DNA from 3 places in the Parageobacillus caldoxylosilyticus genome. Region 2 is predicted to be linked to each of the others. Evidence: riboswitches for the same ligand, from Rfam matches in the RefSeq annotation. Region 2 holds a riboswitch; each other region holds the start of a gene.

Region 1 (5,035 bases), 580 kb from region 2:
CCGAGCCAACAAGTGCGGAAGACAGCACTTTGAGCGGCTCCGCCGCAGTGATGGCGATGCAGTCGTCCATCGTTGTCCATGTAAGGAGTTCAGGCAGCCCCCGCTGTTCGATGGCCGACAATCCTCTTTCTGGCAAAAAGGCCAGCAGTGGCTTGGAAACGGTCGGATGTGCCTGTTTGTTTACCGGAGATTGAAACACGGAATGGAGAAGCGCCGGCTCCATCAGCTCTTCCGGCGTGCCAAGCGCAACCGCCTTCCCCTCTTTTAGCATTAAAAGCCTGTCGCAATATAAACTGGCGATATTCATATCATGAAAAATGGCAATCACGGTCAGTTTTTTCTCTTTTGCCGAACGAACAAGCTGATTTAATAGATGGAGCTGTTGGGTAATATCCATATGATTCGTCGGCTCATCAAGCAGCAGCAGTTCGGGATTTTGCGCCAGCGCCCGAGCCAAATAGGCGCGCTGGCGCTCTCCTCCGCTTAAGCGCTCGATGCTCTCTCCCGCTTTTTCGGTGAGGCCGACTTCATGAATCGCCGCATCGACCGCCTGCTCATCTTCCTCCGTCCACATCGGCAATAAACGATGCTGATGGGCGTACCGTCCGAGCTCCACCGTTTCTTTGACCGTATAGCCAAACGCCGCATCGATCGTTTGCGGAAGCACTGCGGCAAAACGAGCCCACTCTTTATGCGAAAAAGAAGGGAGCGGCCGTCCGTTCACGGTGATACTGCCGCTTTGCACAGACAGCTCTTTGCTTAATAGCTTCAACAATGTCGTTTTCCCGCTGCCATTTGGCCCTAAAATGCCAAATATTTCCCCTTTTTCCACCGTAAAGGTAATATCATAAAGCACTTGTTTACGCTGATAGCGGTAAGACACGTTGTTTACTTCCAGCACATCGATCACATCTTTCTTTTCATTCTTCGGAAAAATAATAACGCAAACAGCGGGGCGCCAATCAAGGAAGTAATGACACCAATCGGCAATTCGCGCGGCGAAATGATCGTGCGCGCCAGCAAATCGGCAAGCACGAGAAATGCCCCACCATAGAGCAAAGACAACGGCAACAACAAACGGTGGTTCGGACCGCAGACAAGGCGGACCATATGGGGAACGACGAGCCCGACAAATCCGATCGTCCCCGACACCGATACGGCCGCCCCTGTCAATAACGAAGCCCCCGTTAAAATCATGATTTTGCGGCGCATCACGTTCACCCCGACATGGAGCGCCGCCGCTTCGCCAAAGGCAAACGCATTAAGCTCGCGCGCATTCAGAAGAAGCAAGACGACTCCGAGCAGAAAAAACGGAAGGAGAAGCACCGTATATTTCCAGCCCCGCATCGCGACGCTTCCCATCAGCCAGGCAATAATTTGCCGCAATTCTTCCCCGGTCAGCGCAATCATCAAAGAGATAAGGGCGCTGAAAAACGCTCCAAATATAATCCCGGCCAAAATGATCGTCTCCACCGACATTTGCCGTTCCACGGCCCTTGTAAATAAAAGCACAAGCGCGAGCGTCGCCAGCCCAAATAAAATGCTGACGATCGGCAAAGTAAACGTGCCAAAGAGCGGCAGTTGAATACCGAAAAAAATGACGAGCACCGCACCGACGGAAGCGCCGGATGACACGCCGAGCGTATACGGATCGGCAAGCGCATTTTTTAACAGCCCTTGAAACGCCGCGCCCGCGACCGCCAACGACGCACCAACGAGAAACGCGAGCACCACGCGCGGAAGGCGGATCATCATCACGATTTGCACAAGATCATCGGGAGCATCGCCGCCGGACAGCGGCAATCCAAGCCAGGCCGAAAAAAGAATCTTGATAATAGTAGAAAAGGGAATCGATAACGAACCTATCGATATCCCTAATAAAAGCGAGACCGCCGCAACCGTTGCGGCAATGATATACATCGATGCATTACTTAAAGATTTCCGGGTAAATAACTTTTGCAAGTTCCTCTACTCCTTCAACAAGACGCGGGCCCGGACGGCTGACTAAATCGGTATTGACATCATATACCCGCTTGTTTTTCACCGCTGGAACATCTTTCCACGCCGCGCGTTCTAACACCTGTTTCGCTCCGCCGTAGGTAGTAACAATCACATCCGGTTTGTATGCCACCGCTTTTTCTTCCGTCACCATCGGCCATCCTTCCAGGCCGCCGGCAACGTTTTTCGCCGAAATGGCCTGAATCATCTCATCTATAAACGTTCCTTTTCCGGCCGTATAAATTTGCGGCGGCGGCGATACTTCCACCCATACTTTCGTTTGCTCTTCCGGTTTAATTTGTTTTGCCTTTTCTTTTATTTCTTCCAGTTTCGTTTTCATATTGTTGATAATTTCTTGCGCTTTGCCGGCAGTTCCAGTTGCCTTGCCAATCAATTCGATCGAATGGTATACATCAGCAAACGATTTCGCATCATTGACTACTAGCACCGTAATGCCTGCATCTTTCAGCTGCTTGAGCCCGTCTTTTGAGTTGTGCGCGCCTGACGCATGAGCGAGAACTAAATCCGGTTTCAACGAAATAATTTTTTCAATGTTGAAATCCATGCCGCCGATTTTTTCTTTCTTTTTCACATCTTCCGGATAGTTGTCAAAATCGCTGACGCCAACGATTTTGTCGCCTAATCCCAACGCATAGGCAATTTCCGTGTTGCTTGGAATTAAGGAAACGATTTTTTTCGGTTCTGACTTAATCGTCACTTCTTCCCCTAATCCATCTTTCACCGTTACCGGAAACGCGGCTTGCGATTGTTCCGTTTTTGTTGCTTCTTTGTTCGCAGGCGCTTTGCTTTCGTTCGCCCCGCTGCATCCGAACAATAGGCCGAATGTCAGGACGACGACAAGCAGCGCGATGTACTGTTTCCACTTTCTCATTGCTGTTCCCCCTTTTTACAGAAATAAAAAAACTCATTCCGAATGGGAATGAGCAAGAAACGGCAATATGTATGCATAAAGGCAGCCACCGTTGCCGTTTCCTACTCTCACCCCCGAAGATTAGGAAACGCATAAGCAGGCAAGGCAGGTCTACTGACTCATGCTTCATCCTACTCTGAACCTTCCCATACGGCAAACGGCGCATGCCATCGTACCGTACAGTGGCGATTTCATTTCGTCCGCATTTACAGTTGCGGGGACAGTTCTGGACTTTCACCAGATTCCCTATTAAGCCGTGCGGAGCGAATCGCTCCATTGGCACCTTGCTGCGAATGTATAAAATTGTCGAACAATTGACAGTTATAATATTAAAGGATAAGAAAAACTTTGGCAATAAAAAAATGAAAGTTTCATGGAATTCAAGGTATGTAAAAATCCCCCGATGGCGGGGGACAAAGGAACCATTCAATGATTAATATAGCGTTCAAACACAAAACCGAAGTCTTTTACCGTATATTTTGTCTTCGCGTCAACGAGCCATTGAAACGCGAGTTCATTCACTGCTTTGAAATCAGCCAAGAAATTATTTGTGTCACTTTTTACGCGCCCGAATACATTCGCGGTCAATTCCAAACTTTTGTGCGCGTACTCCAGCTTCGTTTCGTTTTCATGACAAAGCTCGGCGATGGCGAGCAGCGATTTATATAAATCTTTTAGTTCTTCTAAATACTTTTTATGAACGTCAATCGAATAGACATGGGCACCGATTTTAAATTTAATCTCCACGTCTAGATCAACGGTTCCCGCTGTTTCGAGCGACACGTCGGAAATCGGATGCTTGTAATAATCATAGCGGCGCAATACGCGTTTCTTGCTGGTTGCGCTCGTGCCATCCAAATGAATAAGCGCTTTATTCGTAAAACAATACTCATCTGATTTCGATTTAATTAAGAAATAAATCTTTTCCCCATCTTCATGCATTACGTAATCATCGGCATCAACTTTATCGTAGTTTTCCGGCTTAATGACCGAGCCGATATCACTTAATCCAAGCACATCAGCGGCGACTTTTCCAAACATCATACAGCCCCTCTCTTTAAAGGTACTTATTAGTTTATTATATCATATGGTTTTTCATTCCCGAATCTTTAGGCAAAAATAAGATCCAACGCGTTCGGAAAACGCGTTGGATTTTATCACTGCAGTTCATCTCCGAAACTAGAGTCTTTGTTTGTTAATTTTAAGAAAAGCAAATATACAAGGCCAATAGCGAGCCAAATCAACCCAAGTTTTTTGCTTAGCGGATCAAGGCTATACCATACATAGCCGATAATCACTAGACCGATAAGTGGAAAAAGAAGGTGGTTCAAATAATCTTTGCTTCCTTGTTTGCGCAGAAAATAGTTGATCACGGAAGCGTGCAAGAACAGAAATGCTGTTAATGCCCCAAAGTTGACAAGCGAAGCAAGCTTATCAATTTGCGAGGCAAAAGCGGTAGTAACAATAAGGGAAATGACAGCGACAATTATGGTGCTAACATATGGTGTTTGAAATTCTGGGTGTACTTTTGACAATATTTTTGGCAGTTTTCTGTCCCTTCCCATGCTATACAGGATTCGCGAAATAGCCGCTTGTGCTACGAGCGCATTGGCAATCCCCCATGAAAATGCCGTCGCCAAAATCGTTGTCCACTTCAGCCATGAACCGCCGGCGATTTCAGCAATTTGGTAAAAAGCAACATCCGCGTTTTTAAACGTTGTATAGTCGGGCCAAATGAGAGCGGCTACCCACGTTTGAATGATGAAAAGCACCCCTACTGTTAATAAAGAAAATACAATAGCCTTGCCAATCGATTTTTTTCCGCCTTTCGTTTCCTCGGCCAGCGTCGAAATGGCGTCAAAGCCAAGAAAACTTAACACGGCGATCGAAACAGCCCCCATTACCATTCCCATGCTAAAATGATGCGGGTCGTATAACGGCTTAAAGCTGAACTGTGCTCCGTTTACCCCTTTCGCGACGGCAATAATGCCGGTTACCACGAAAATCGTCAAAACGATTAACTCTAAAATGACGATGATTTTATTCGCTCTCGCTGTTATTTCAATGCCAAGAATATTGATCACCGTATTAATCCCAATGAACAGC
Region 2 (5,035 bases):
TTGTTTCTTTCCCCTCTGCGTGTTCAGTAAACCGATAATTTTCCTGTTTTCTTCCGCTACTAAAATCAAGTTTCCTGATTGTTGCTGATCAATAATCCATTGCCGCTGGCGTTCGACTGTCATCATAAATTCATCTGGAGTCGTCAGCATAAATGGACTTGTTTCTAATATCGTTTTTGTATGGAATAAAATCCCTTCCGCATCGTTTGGCGTGGCCGGACGAATGTTCCACATGATGATCCTCCCTATCAACCTTGGATTGTAGAGGAAGATAATTTTACTAATAATACGAAAAAAAAGATATTTTGTCAATGAACAAAAAACGGGTATGCAGAGGTGTAGGACAGCAGCTTTTTGCATACAAAAAAGCAAGCCGCCTATCATTGATATGATCCCCTTATAGTAGACAGAAAAAAGAAAGCCAATTAATCTGTCTACTATGGAGGGGATTTTTCTATGGGGAAAATACGAAAAACATATGATGCAAAGTTTAAAAAGAAAGCGGTGGATTTATATTGGAAAGAGGGCATGGGATATAAAACGGTGGCGAAAGAATTAGGGATTGATGAGTCCATGGTACGCCGATGGGTGAAACGCTATGAACAGGAAGGAATGAAAGGGCTAGAGGAAAAACGAGGAAAGGCAAAAGGACCAGGCAAAGGAAGACCGAGAACTCGTCCGGAAGATCCTGAAATGAAAATCAAGCGTCTTGAGGCGGAAGTAGAGATGCTAAAAAAGCTCTTAAAGAGGTGAAAGGGGGAATGGAAGCAGTACCAGCTCACAAGAAGTTCGCGATCATTCAAGAAATGGCCGGGTGTTATGGTTCGATTCAACGATTATGTGAAATAGCAGGCGTGTCTCGAAGCGGATATTACAAGTGGGTAAAACGACAGGAACGCCCTTCTCCGAAGCACTTGGAAGACGAGCAGCTAAAGGAAAAAATCCAAGAGTGCCATGAAGAAGTGAAAGGAATCTATGGGTATCGGAGAGTAAAAGTTTGGCTGAAACGGAAATACAAACTGGATATCAACCATAAACGAGTACAAAGGCTGATGAGGGAGATGGGAATTCGGGCAGTGATTCGGAAGAAACGGCCTTATTACGGAAAGAAAGAGCCTTATGTGATTTCGGACAACCATCTAAACCGAGATTTCCACGCGTCCAAGCCAAACGAGAAATGGGTGACAGATATTACCTATTTAATTTTTAATGGGCAAAAGCTCTATTTGTCCGCCATTAAAGATCTATACAACAATGAAATCGTGGCCTACCATATCAGTCAAAGAAATGACATCAAACTGGTCATCGACACGCTAAAAAAGGCCATAAAAAAACGGAATGTAAATGGACTCCTCCTTCATAGTGATCAGGGGTTCCAGTATACATCCCGCCAATACAACAATCTACTAAAAAGATACAATATAAAGGCCAGTATGTCCAGGAAAGGAAACTGTTTGGACAATGCCTGCATGGAAAACTTCTTCAGCCATTTCAAGGCAGAGTGTTTTAATCTGTACTCTTTCCGCACGGCCGAAGAGGTGAAGGATGCCGTACACAAATATATTCGTTTTTATAACCATCAACGTTTCCAAAAGAAATTAAATAACCTGAGTCCTTATGAATATAGGACTCAGGCTGCTTAAATGTGCTTTTTTATTCCTGTCTACTTGACAGGGGTCACTTCACATCGGCGGCTTGCTTCAATGAACATGGAAAACCGCATCATTTTAGAAGATCGGCACCAGCGATTTTGCGGTGAACTTTTTCTTGTTCAGTTCTACTAATTGATCAGGGTAATCCGTAAACATTCCATCCACTCCTAACGATAATTGTTTTAGCATCTCCTCTTTCGTATTGACGGTGTATGGATAAACAACGAGATGGCGTTTATGTGCCTTTTGCACAAATTCTAAAGTAACGAGCGATTGATCTGGTGCAACTCCTTCAGCGTATTCGGCGGCTCGATCCAGCACGTCATCAAGGTTTTGGCCCTTGAGCATGGCAGGGCTATATAGCTGAATGAGCGGAATATCGTGAGGGACTATTTTCTGTAATTTGCGTAAGCTTGCTTCGCTGAACAATTGGAAAATGACTTTACTTTTTTGCAAGTACAAGTATCTGTTCTTTTTTAAAATGCCGACTAGTTTTTCTTCCATGCCAGGATAAATGTTTGGATCTTTTGTTTCAATGTACAGAGCTGTTTTCGACCTGCTTCGCGCAAGCCAATCGATTACTTCTTGGAGAGTAGGAATTTTTTCCTTTCTATACTGCTTGTTAGCATATTGCGGGAACATTTTATTGAACCATGTGCCAGCATCAAGTCGCTTTATTTCCGCCAGCGTAAAATCCCTTACTCTCCAAGGAGCACGATTCGGATAAACTTGTTCTACATTGGTCGTTCTGGCCAGTGTGGCATCGTGAATGGCGACTAACTCTCCGTCTTTCGTCATATGCAAGTCCAGTTCAATGTAGTCGGCTTTCATTTCCAGCGCTTTTTTGTATGCGGATAGCGTATGCTCTGGGGCGTAGCCTGATGCGCCGCGATGGGCGACGACAGTAATATGCTGACTGGCCGGATGACGAGTAGAGGGCTTTTGCTTGACATCATCCGCTGCCCAAAGATTAGAAGCGTATGATGCAAGAAGCACAAGTAAAAGCGGTATCGCCACGATTGTCGCTTTGTTCACGGCTACTTCCCTCCTTTTTACATGGTATTGCATTAGTCAAAAAGATAGAGCGATGGTGAATGAAAATGTTGCCATTCTTTGTAGTGCAAAAGTCGTGGATTTTCTGCGCGAATTTTCGTGAATGATACCATGCCGGGAAGCATGTATGGTGGTTGCGGCGAATCAACCAGGCGGGCAGAGGTTCTTGAAATAGTGACATTATTGTTTGCAAAACATCGAGGGACATACATCGATGATAAGCAAAGTGCAAAACGGCTTTATCTCAAGAAAAGGGACAACAAGCAGCAGATTTTATTGTATGAACTACGTTCGTGATGTGTGGCATATTTTGCATATCGCTGTCCGGCATGTATAAAGAGAAAAAAATGCGGGAAATAATAGGAATGGAAAATCTCTTGCGAAGAAAACGTTAAACAGTGATCGTTGGGCTATAGCCAAGCGGTAAGGCAACGGACTTTGACTCCGTGATGCGCTGGTTCGAATCCAGCTAGCCCAGTCTCTAACAGACAAGCAATGTCGCTTGTCTGTTTTTTTGTGGAAAAAGAAGGAGTTTCGACAAATATGTCAAATATAAGACGTAGCGAGGAGGGAATGATGGTGAAAACAGCAGATTTATGCGATGAATTTTTAGGTGAATTGCAAGTTTGCCAGCTGCCAATGCAATCATATGGCGGCAAAATGGAATTTTCCGGACCGATTGCGACAGTCGATGTATTGGAGGATAATGTGCTCGTCCGCGAGGCGTTAGAAACGGTTCCTGCGGGAACAGTGTTAGTTGTGGACGGAAAAGGCTCACGCAATTGCGCGCTGCTTGGAGATCGTTTGGCGCAAATCGCCTGCGATCGTGGACTTGCGGGCGTGATTATCCATGGCTGCATTCGCGATTCTGCAGAGATCGCCAATATGCCGCTTGGGGTGATGGCGATCGGTACATGCCCCGTGAAAAGCAAAAAAGAAGGAAAAGGAAAGCGGGATGTCGCGCTTGAATTTGGCGGTGTTCTTTGGGAGCCAGGCGCCTATGTATATGCGGATCGCGACGGGATTGTATTGGCAAAAACGGACTTGCTGAAAAAAAGTGATTGACGCCGTTTGAAAATTTGTACTACTATGAATAACAGAAATGTTCTATGAAAAATTGATATCATATGCCAAGCAAATAAGGTGCCTTTCTCATCAGAGAACAGGCTTAAAAGGGAAGTACGGTGAAAATCCGTCACGGTACCCGCCACTGTGATGGGGAGCTTTGTTGCATGATGTCACTGAAGGAAACTTCGGGAAGGCGCAGCAAAGCGATGATCCTAAGTCAGGAGACCTGCCTTATTTGTTCGGACGGATACCTACGGGATTATAGGTAGACGTGCGGGAGAATGGCATACTTTTTGGCTATATTTGTATGCATTTTTCTGCACCTCTGCGTATAGAGGTGCTTTTTATTTTGCAAAAAAGAAGCACAAATTGGCAAAGCGAGGGGTGTAACATTGGAATTTGTGACATATGCCATGCTGGCAGTTTTTCTCGGAATTCGTCATGGGATGGATAGTGATCATGTTGCTGCTATTGCTGATATGGTTGGGAGCGAGACGCACCGTAAAAGGCAAGTATCGCTAGGGATTATGTATGCGTTTGGTCACGGGTCTATAGTGTTTTTTATGGGACTGATCGCTATTTTTCTTGGATTTCATCTTCCTTCTTCGACCATCCGTATTTTAGAGGCGACGGTTGGGTGTACGCTTATTATTCTCGGAGGAATGATGTTATTTTCGCTTTTCTATAAAAATGAGGTTAAAAGCCGAATAAAGGTGTTATACGAATTGATAGATAAAATGACTCGATATTTTCAGAAAAACAAAAAGAAAGAAAGTACTGTTTCGTTTTTGCGCTTCGGCTGGATCAGCGCGTTTATTATTGGCATTCTTCATGGGATTGGGGTGGAAAGCCCAACGCAGCTGGCTATTTTAGCACATGCAGCCGGGAAAGAAAATATGAGCATAGCGGCGCTACAGCTTAGCTTATTTGTCGTAGGCCTATTGATCGCAACGATTGGAATGACTTTTTGTCTTTCCTGGGGATTTATGAAAGCAAGAATGAGAGAAAAAGTGTTTTTGATTATTGGAGCTGCCACTAGTTTTTACAGTTTATGGTTAGGGATATCCATCATTGTCGAAACGTGGAAAGGGGGAGCGTAGTATGAAAGGAAAATTATTAATCGTCGGATTTGGTCCAGGCAGCAAAGAACATATGACAAAGCGGGCGCGGGAAGCAATTGAAGAAAGCGATATTATTATCGGTTATAAAACGTACATTGACCTAGTTGCGGATTTTATTGGCAATAAACAAGTGATTCGCAC
Region 3 (5,035 bases), 1.4 Mb from region 2:
CAATCGCCGCGCTTTTCCACTTGCTCCATAAACAAATCAGGAATGCAGACGCCCGTAAATAAATCGTGCGTTCTCATCCGTTCGTCGCCGTTATTTAATTTCGCGTCCAAAAAGGCGAAAATATCTTTATGCCACACGTCTAAGTAAACGGAAATCGCGCCTTTGCGCTGCCCTAATTGATCGACGCTGACGGCGGTGTTATTGAGCTGCTTCATCCATGGAATCACGCCGGAGGAAACGCCTTTAAAGCCCTTGATGTCGCTGCCGCGGCTTCTGATTTTGCCAAGATAGACGCCGATTCCCCCGCCCGATTTCGAAAGGTTGGCGATATCGGTATTGCTGTCGTAAATGCTTTGCAGGCTGTCATCGACAGTATCGACAAAGCAGCTTGACAGTTGTCCACAGCGTTTGCCGGCGTTTGCCAAAGTCGGTGTGGCAACGGTCATGTACAAGTTGCTTAACGCCCAGTACGCTTCTTGGATAAGGGCAAGACGGCGCTGTTTTGGCTCTTTGGCCATTAGCGTCATTGCGATGATAAGAAACCGCTCTTGCGGAAGCTCATATAAGTTGCGTTCGTAGTCGCGGGCAAGGTAGCGATCGGCAAGTGTGCGCAAGCCGATATAGGTAAACAGCTTGTCTTTTTCCGGATCGATAAGTTTGGCGAGTTCCGTGATTTCTTCTTTTGTATAATCTTCCAAAAGGAAACGATGATACACTCCCTTTGCGACAAGTGTAGCAATTAAATCATAAAGGCTGCCGTAGCGTTGCGTTTCATCGTATCCGCGCTGCTTTGCTGCTTCTTTGTATAATTGTTCTAAATAAATGCGGGTGCAGACAAATGTCCATTCCGGTTCCGTTTCGCTAATATAGGAAAGTCCTTCTAGTATGAGATAATGAAAGAGCTGCTCGACAGACATGACCTTTTTATGTTCGATCAAGCGGATGATGCGTTCGGTATAGTCGTCTGTCCGTAAGTGTGGAAAATCGCTTGTCATGCGGCGGATAAAGGAAATGAGTTTCTCGCGGGAAAATGGCTCCGCTTGTCCATTTTCTTTCGTAATCATCGTATTGCTTGTTTGCAACGCCATCGTTTTCTCCTCCTTATCGTCCATAAAAAAATCCACTCGGGTCAACGAGTGGATGAAACGACAGCATAAAAAGGGCAGGGGAATCCCTTTTCCACCATCGTTTCATCTTCCCGCTCCCCGGAGAACATGAAACGCAACCAAGCAAGGCAGGTCTCCTGACTCGTGCTTCTTCCTACTTTGGATCCTTCCCATATGCGCGCCCAAGCGAGCTTTCGCATACAGTGGATGCTCCATTTCGTCCGCACATACAGTTGCGGGGGCAGTTCTGGATTCTCACCAGATTCCCTATTAAGTCCGAACGGACACCATTGCTTGTGGTTTTACTATATATAGTTGTTTGATCAACAAAAAACACAATATATAGTATTTTGTTGTTGGTATAAGCATATAATAAAACGCTGGAAAATTCAACTATGATTTTACGACAAAAAGGAAAAATGAGAAATGCTGTTTCGTTGTCCAAGCATTTCTCATTGGCGTGGAGTATGGAATTTTAGCAATAAAATTTGAAGCAGCCGTCCGATACATATCCCAGGAATGGCAAACAGCATCGGCAGCCAAATAGGACCGAAAAATATGCCCAAAAATGTAACGTGCGAGGAATACATCAGACCGACGGTAACGAAATAGGCGGAAAATACAAACGGCAGGAACGAATAAGGAGTTTTTCCTCCGCCAGCATCTTTGAACGCGTCCCACATCGCGTAAAAATATAAACATGGATAAAACATGAGCCACTCAAAGTCAATGATGTGGCTGGCCTCATGAGTATTTCCTAAAAAACTTAACCGAATGGCCTCGTTAAACCGTGATTGAGTATTAATAACAAACTCCAGGAAGATAAATAAAGCACCTTTAAAATATTTTCTATTTAAAATTTGCCCAAATCCAGGTAGTGCAATGCTCCACAATAACTGTTCTATTGCCTTCACGTTTTCTAACCCTTTACTAAAAATAAGTTGCTTCAAGATTGCATTGCCTGTTATTGCGATGAAAAGGGAATTGCACCTCCTTGATATTTACTGCAATTACATTATTTAACAAGAAGCAATATTTTATGCTTTTTTACAATAATTAAATGGAATGTTTCTTTTTTGTAAATAAATAGTTTTATGGAATAAAATGCTTGTCCATCATATTATTGGTTAACATAATCCAAAAATATTTTCTTTAAATTTTTCAGAATAATTAATATAATATTAATGTAATGAATTTTGTTGAATAACAAAGGGGGAAAAAATGTGAAGGGGCTTAAATCCGTTTTGCTTTGGGGTCTTATTTCTGTACTTGGAGCAGCAGGATTTGCGATCCTCGCGTTAAGCCGTGGCGAAACGGTTAATGCGATTTGGCTGATTGTTGCTGCTGTATGTACGTATGCGGTGGCCTACCGTTTTTACAGCAAGTTTATCGCCCGCAAAGTATTTGGGCTTGATGACAATCGCAAAACGCCTGCCGAGGTGTTTAACGACGGAAAAGATTATGTGCCGACAAACAAATGGGTGTTGTTCGGCCATCACTTTGCGGCGATCGCCGGCGCCGGCCCGCTTGTTGGACCGATTTTGGCGGCGCAAATGGGATATTTGCCGGGAACGCTCTGGATTGTGATCGGTGTTGTGTTAGGCGGAGCCGTGCAAGACTTTGTTATTTTATTCGCTTCGATGCGCCGCAATGGCAAATCGCTTGGCGAAATGGTGAAAGAAGAAATCGGTCCTGTGACAGGTTTCATTGCCGCTCTTGGTATTTTGGGAATCATGATTATTTTATTGGCTGTTTTGGCATTGGTGGTTGTGAAAGCGCTTGTAGGAAGCCCGTGGGGCATGTTCACCATCGCTGCGACGATTCCGATTGCGATTTTGATGGGAATCTACATGCGCTTTATTCGTCCGGGACGCGTGGCGGAAGCTTCTTTAATCGGATTTGTTCTGCTTCTTTTTTCGTTAGTTGCCGGACAGTATGTAGCGGAACATCCGACGCTCGCGAAAATTTTTACATTAAAAGGCGAAACGATCGCGATTTTAATGATCATTTACGGATTTGTTGCATCAGCATTGCCGGTATGGCTATTGCTTGCGCCGCGTGACTATTTAAGCACGTTCTTGAAAATCGGCACGATTGTCGGTCTTGCTTTGGGCATTTTGGTTGTGGCGCCAGATTTGCAAATGCCGGCGGTAACGAAATTTGTCGATGGCACTGGCCCTGTGTTCGCCGGAGATTTATTCCCGTTCCTGTTTATTACGATCGCCTGCGGTGCCGTGTCGGGATTCCATGCCCTTGTTTCGTCCGGTACGACGCCAAAAATGATTGAAATCGAGAGCCATGCCCGCCCAATCGGCTATGGCGCGATGTTGATGGAATCATTCGTTGCTGTCATGGCGATGGTGGCAGCCTGCGTGCTGACTCCGGGAGCGTATTTTGCCATCAACAGCCCGGCTGCTGTCATTGGCCAAGATGTAGTGCAAGCAGCGAAAGTCGTGTCATCATGGGGATTTACCGTGACGCCTGACATGCTGTCAGAGCTTGCGAAAAATGTCGGCGAGCAGACGATTTTATCGCGGACTGGCGGTGCGCCGACACTGGCGATTGGAATGGCGGTTATTCTCTCGAAGGTAATCGGCGGCAAAACGTTAATGGCGTTCTGGTACCATTTCGCGATTTTGTTTGAAGCGCTCTTTATTTTAACGACGATCGACGCGGGTACACGCGTTGGCCGCTTTATGATTCAGGATATTATGGGCACTTTCTACAAACCGCTTGGCAAAACCGATTCGCTAGTTTCCAATATTATCGCGACGACGCTGTGCGTTCTTGCTTGGGGATATTTCCTATACCAAGGTGTGGTCGATCCGCTTGGCGGCATTAATACGTTGTGGCCGCTATTCGGCATTGCCAACCAAATGCTGGCAGGGATTGCGTTGCTATTAGGCACGACCGTGCTGTTCAAAATGGGCAAAAAAGCGTACGTTTGGGTGACGCTGATCCCGACTACTTGGCTTTTAGTTGTCACGCTCACCGCAGGATATCAAAAGCTGTTCCATAGCGATGCGAAAATCGGCTTTCTCGCCCATGCGAATATGTTTAAAGATAAATTAAACGCAGGAGAAATCTTGGCTCCTGCGGCCAATGAAGCACAAATGCGGCAAATCATTATGAACGACTACATTGATGCAACGCTTTGCGCGATTTTCATGCTTGTTGTGATTGCCATGTTGATTTCGGCAGTAAATATGTGGATCAAAGTATTGCAAAACAAACACGTGCCGTTGAAAGAAGCACCTTATATTCCAAGAGAGGGAGGAAATGAGGTTAAACATTATGCGTAAGTGGCTTCATACCATTCTGTCCTATCGCAAACAATTTCTTGATTTGCTTGTCGGCGTTCCAAATTATGAAAAATATGTCGAGCATATGAAAACACACCATCCGGGAGAACCGATCAAATCAAGAAAAGAGTTTTTCTGCGAAGTGCAGGAAGCGCGCTATAACGGGAAGGGTGGCAAAGTTTCGCGCTGCTGCTAAGCTGATAAGAAGGGAAAAAGGGGAAGAGCACGTTCCCCTTTTTCCATTTGTAACGTTATGTTCGGCAGTCGTGCGGAAATGAACATCGTGGCTGTTTCTTAATTTTTATTATTTTTGCAAGGAGGTATAAGCAGTTTGTTAAACATCTATAAAAATGTATGAAATCATGTAAATATCTCCTGTTCTTGGACGTGGAGAGGTGGATGTTCTCCATCTTTTTCATCGTCTCCTGTCTGATGATAAAAAATCATCTCCCCCTTCCTCATGTAAAAAGGAGATGAAGAAGAATTGACGAATATATGTTCTAAAGGATCTAAACATAGGGGGAAGGCAAGGGGATGAAAACGGTTCGGGTGATGAAAATCGTTTCCGATGATGAAACACAACTTCACTCATTAGACGAGTTGATGCGCGTCTTTGGTTCCGCGAAG

What was found. Region 2 has a riboswitch for cobalamin ahead of BV455_RS18265 (HoxN/HupN/NixA family nickel/cobalt transporter). Riboswitches for the same ligand answer to the same signal wherever they lie in the genome.
Region 1: linked by a shared signal. The riboswitch ahead of BV455_RS15485 (ABC transporter substrate-binding protein) and the one ahead of BV455_RS18265 (HoxN/HupN/NixA family nickel/cobalt transporter) in region 2 are both predicted to bind cobalamin.
Region 3: linked by a shared signal. The riboswitch ahead of BV455_RS05695 (ribonucleoside-diphosphate reductase subunit alpha) and the one ahead of BV455_RS18265 (HoxN/HupN/NixA family nickel/cobalt transporter) in region 2 are both predicted to bind cobalamin.

Annotation. Positions count from the first base shown of each region.
Region 1 is NZ_CP040553.1:3,008,492-3,013,526, reverse strand. It holds gene BV455_RS15495 (adenosylcobinamide amidohydrolase) at 1-907, opposite strand, end outside; gene BV455_RS15490 (FecCD family ABC transporter permease) at 907-1,962, opposite strand; gene BV455_RS15485 (ABC transporter substrate-binding protein) at 1,928-2,890, opposite strand; cobalamin riboswitch at 3,017-3,230, opposite strand; gene BV455_RS15480 (PH domain-containing protein) at 3,356-3,970, opposite strand; gene BV455_RS15475 (APC family permease) at 4,087-5,035, opposite strand, start outside.
Region 2 is NZ_CP040553.1:3,589,369-3,594,403, forward strand. It holds gene BV455_RS18235 (GNAT family N-acetyltransferase) at 1-234, opposite strand, end outside; gene BV455_RS18240 (transposase) at 457-753, shown strand; gene BV455_RS18245 (IS3 family transposase) at 762-1,643, shown strand; gene BV455_RS18250 (glycerophosphodiester phosphodiesterase) at 1,728-2,687, opposite strand; tRNA gene BV455_RS18255 (tRNA-Gln) at 3,112-3,183, shown strand; gene rraA (ribonuclease E activity regulator RraA) at 3,285-3,770, shown strand; cobalamin riboswitch at 3,830-4,021, shown strand; gene BV455_RS18265 (HoxN/HupN/NixA family nickel/cobalt transporter) at 4,175-4,873, shown strand; gene cobJ (precorrin-3B C(17)-methyltransferase) at 4,875-5,035, shown strand, end outside.
Region 3 is NZ_CP040553.1:1,122,049-1,127,083, reverse strand. It holds gene BV455_RS05695 (ribonucleoside-diphosphate reductase subunit alpha) at 1-1,088, opposite strand, end outside; cobalamin riboswitch at 1,217-1,414, opposite strand; gene BV455_RS05690 (DUF5683 domain-containing protein) at 1,559-2,020, opposite strand; gene BV455_RS05685 (carbon starvation CstA family protein) at 2,330-4,408, shown strand; gene BV455_RS05680 (YbdD/YjiX family protein) at 4,401-4,604, shown strand; gene BV455_RS05675 (IS200/IS605 family accessory protein TnpB-related protein) at 4,943-5,035, shown strand, end outside.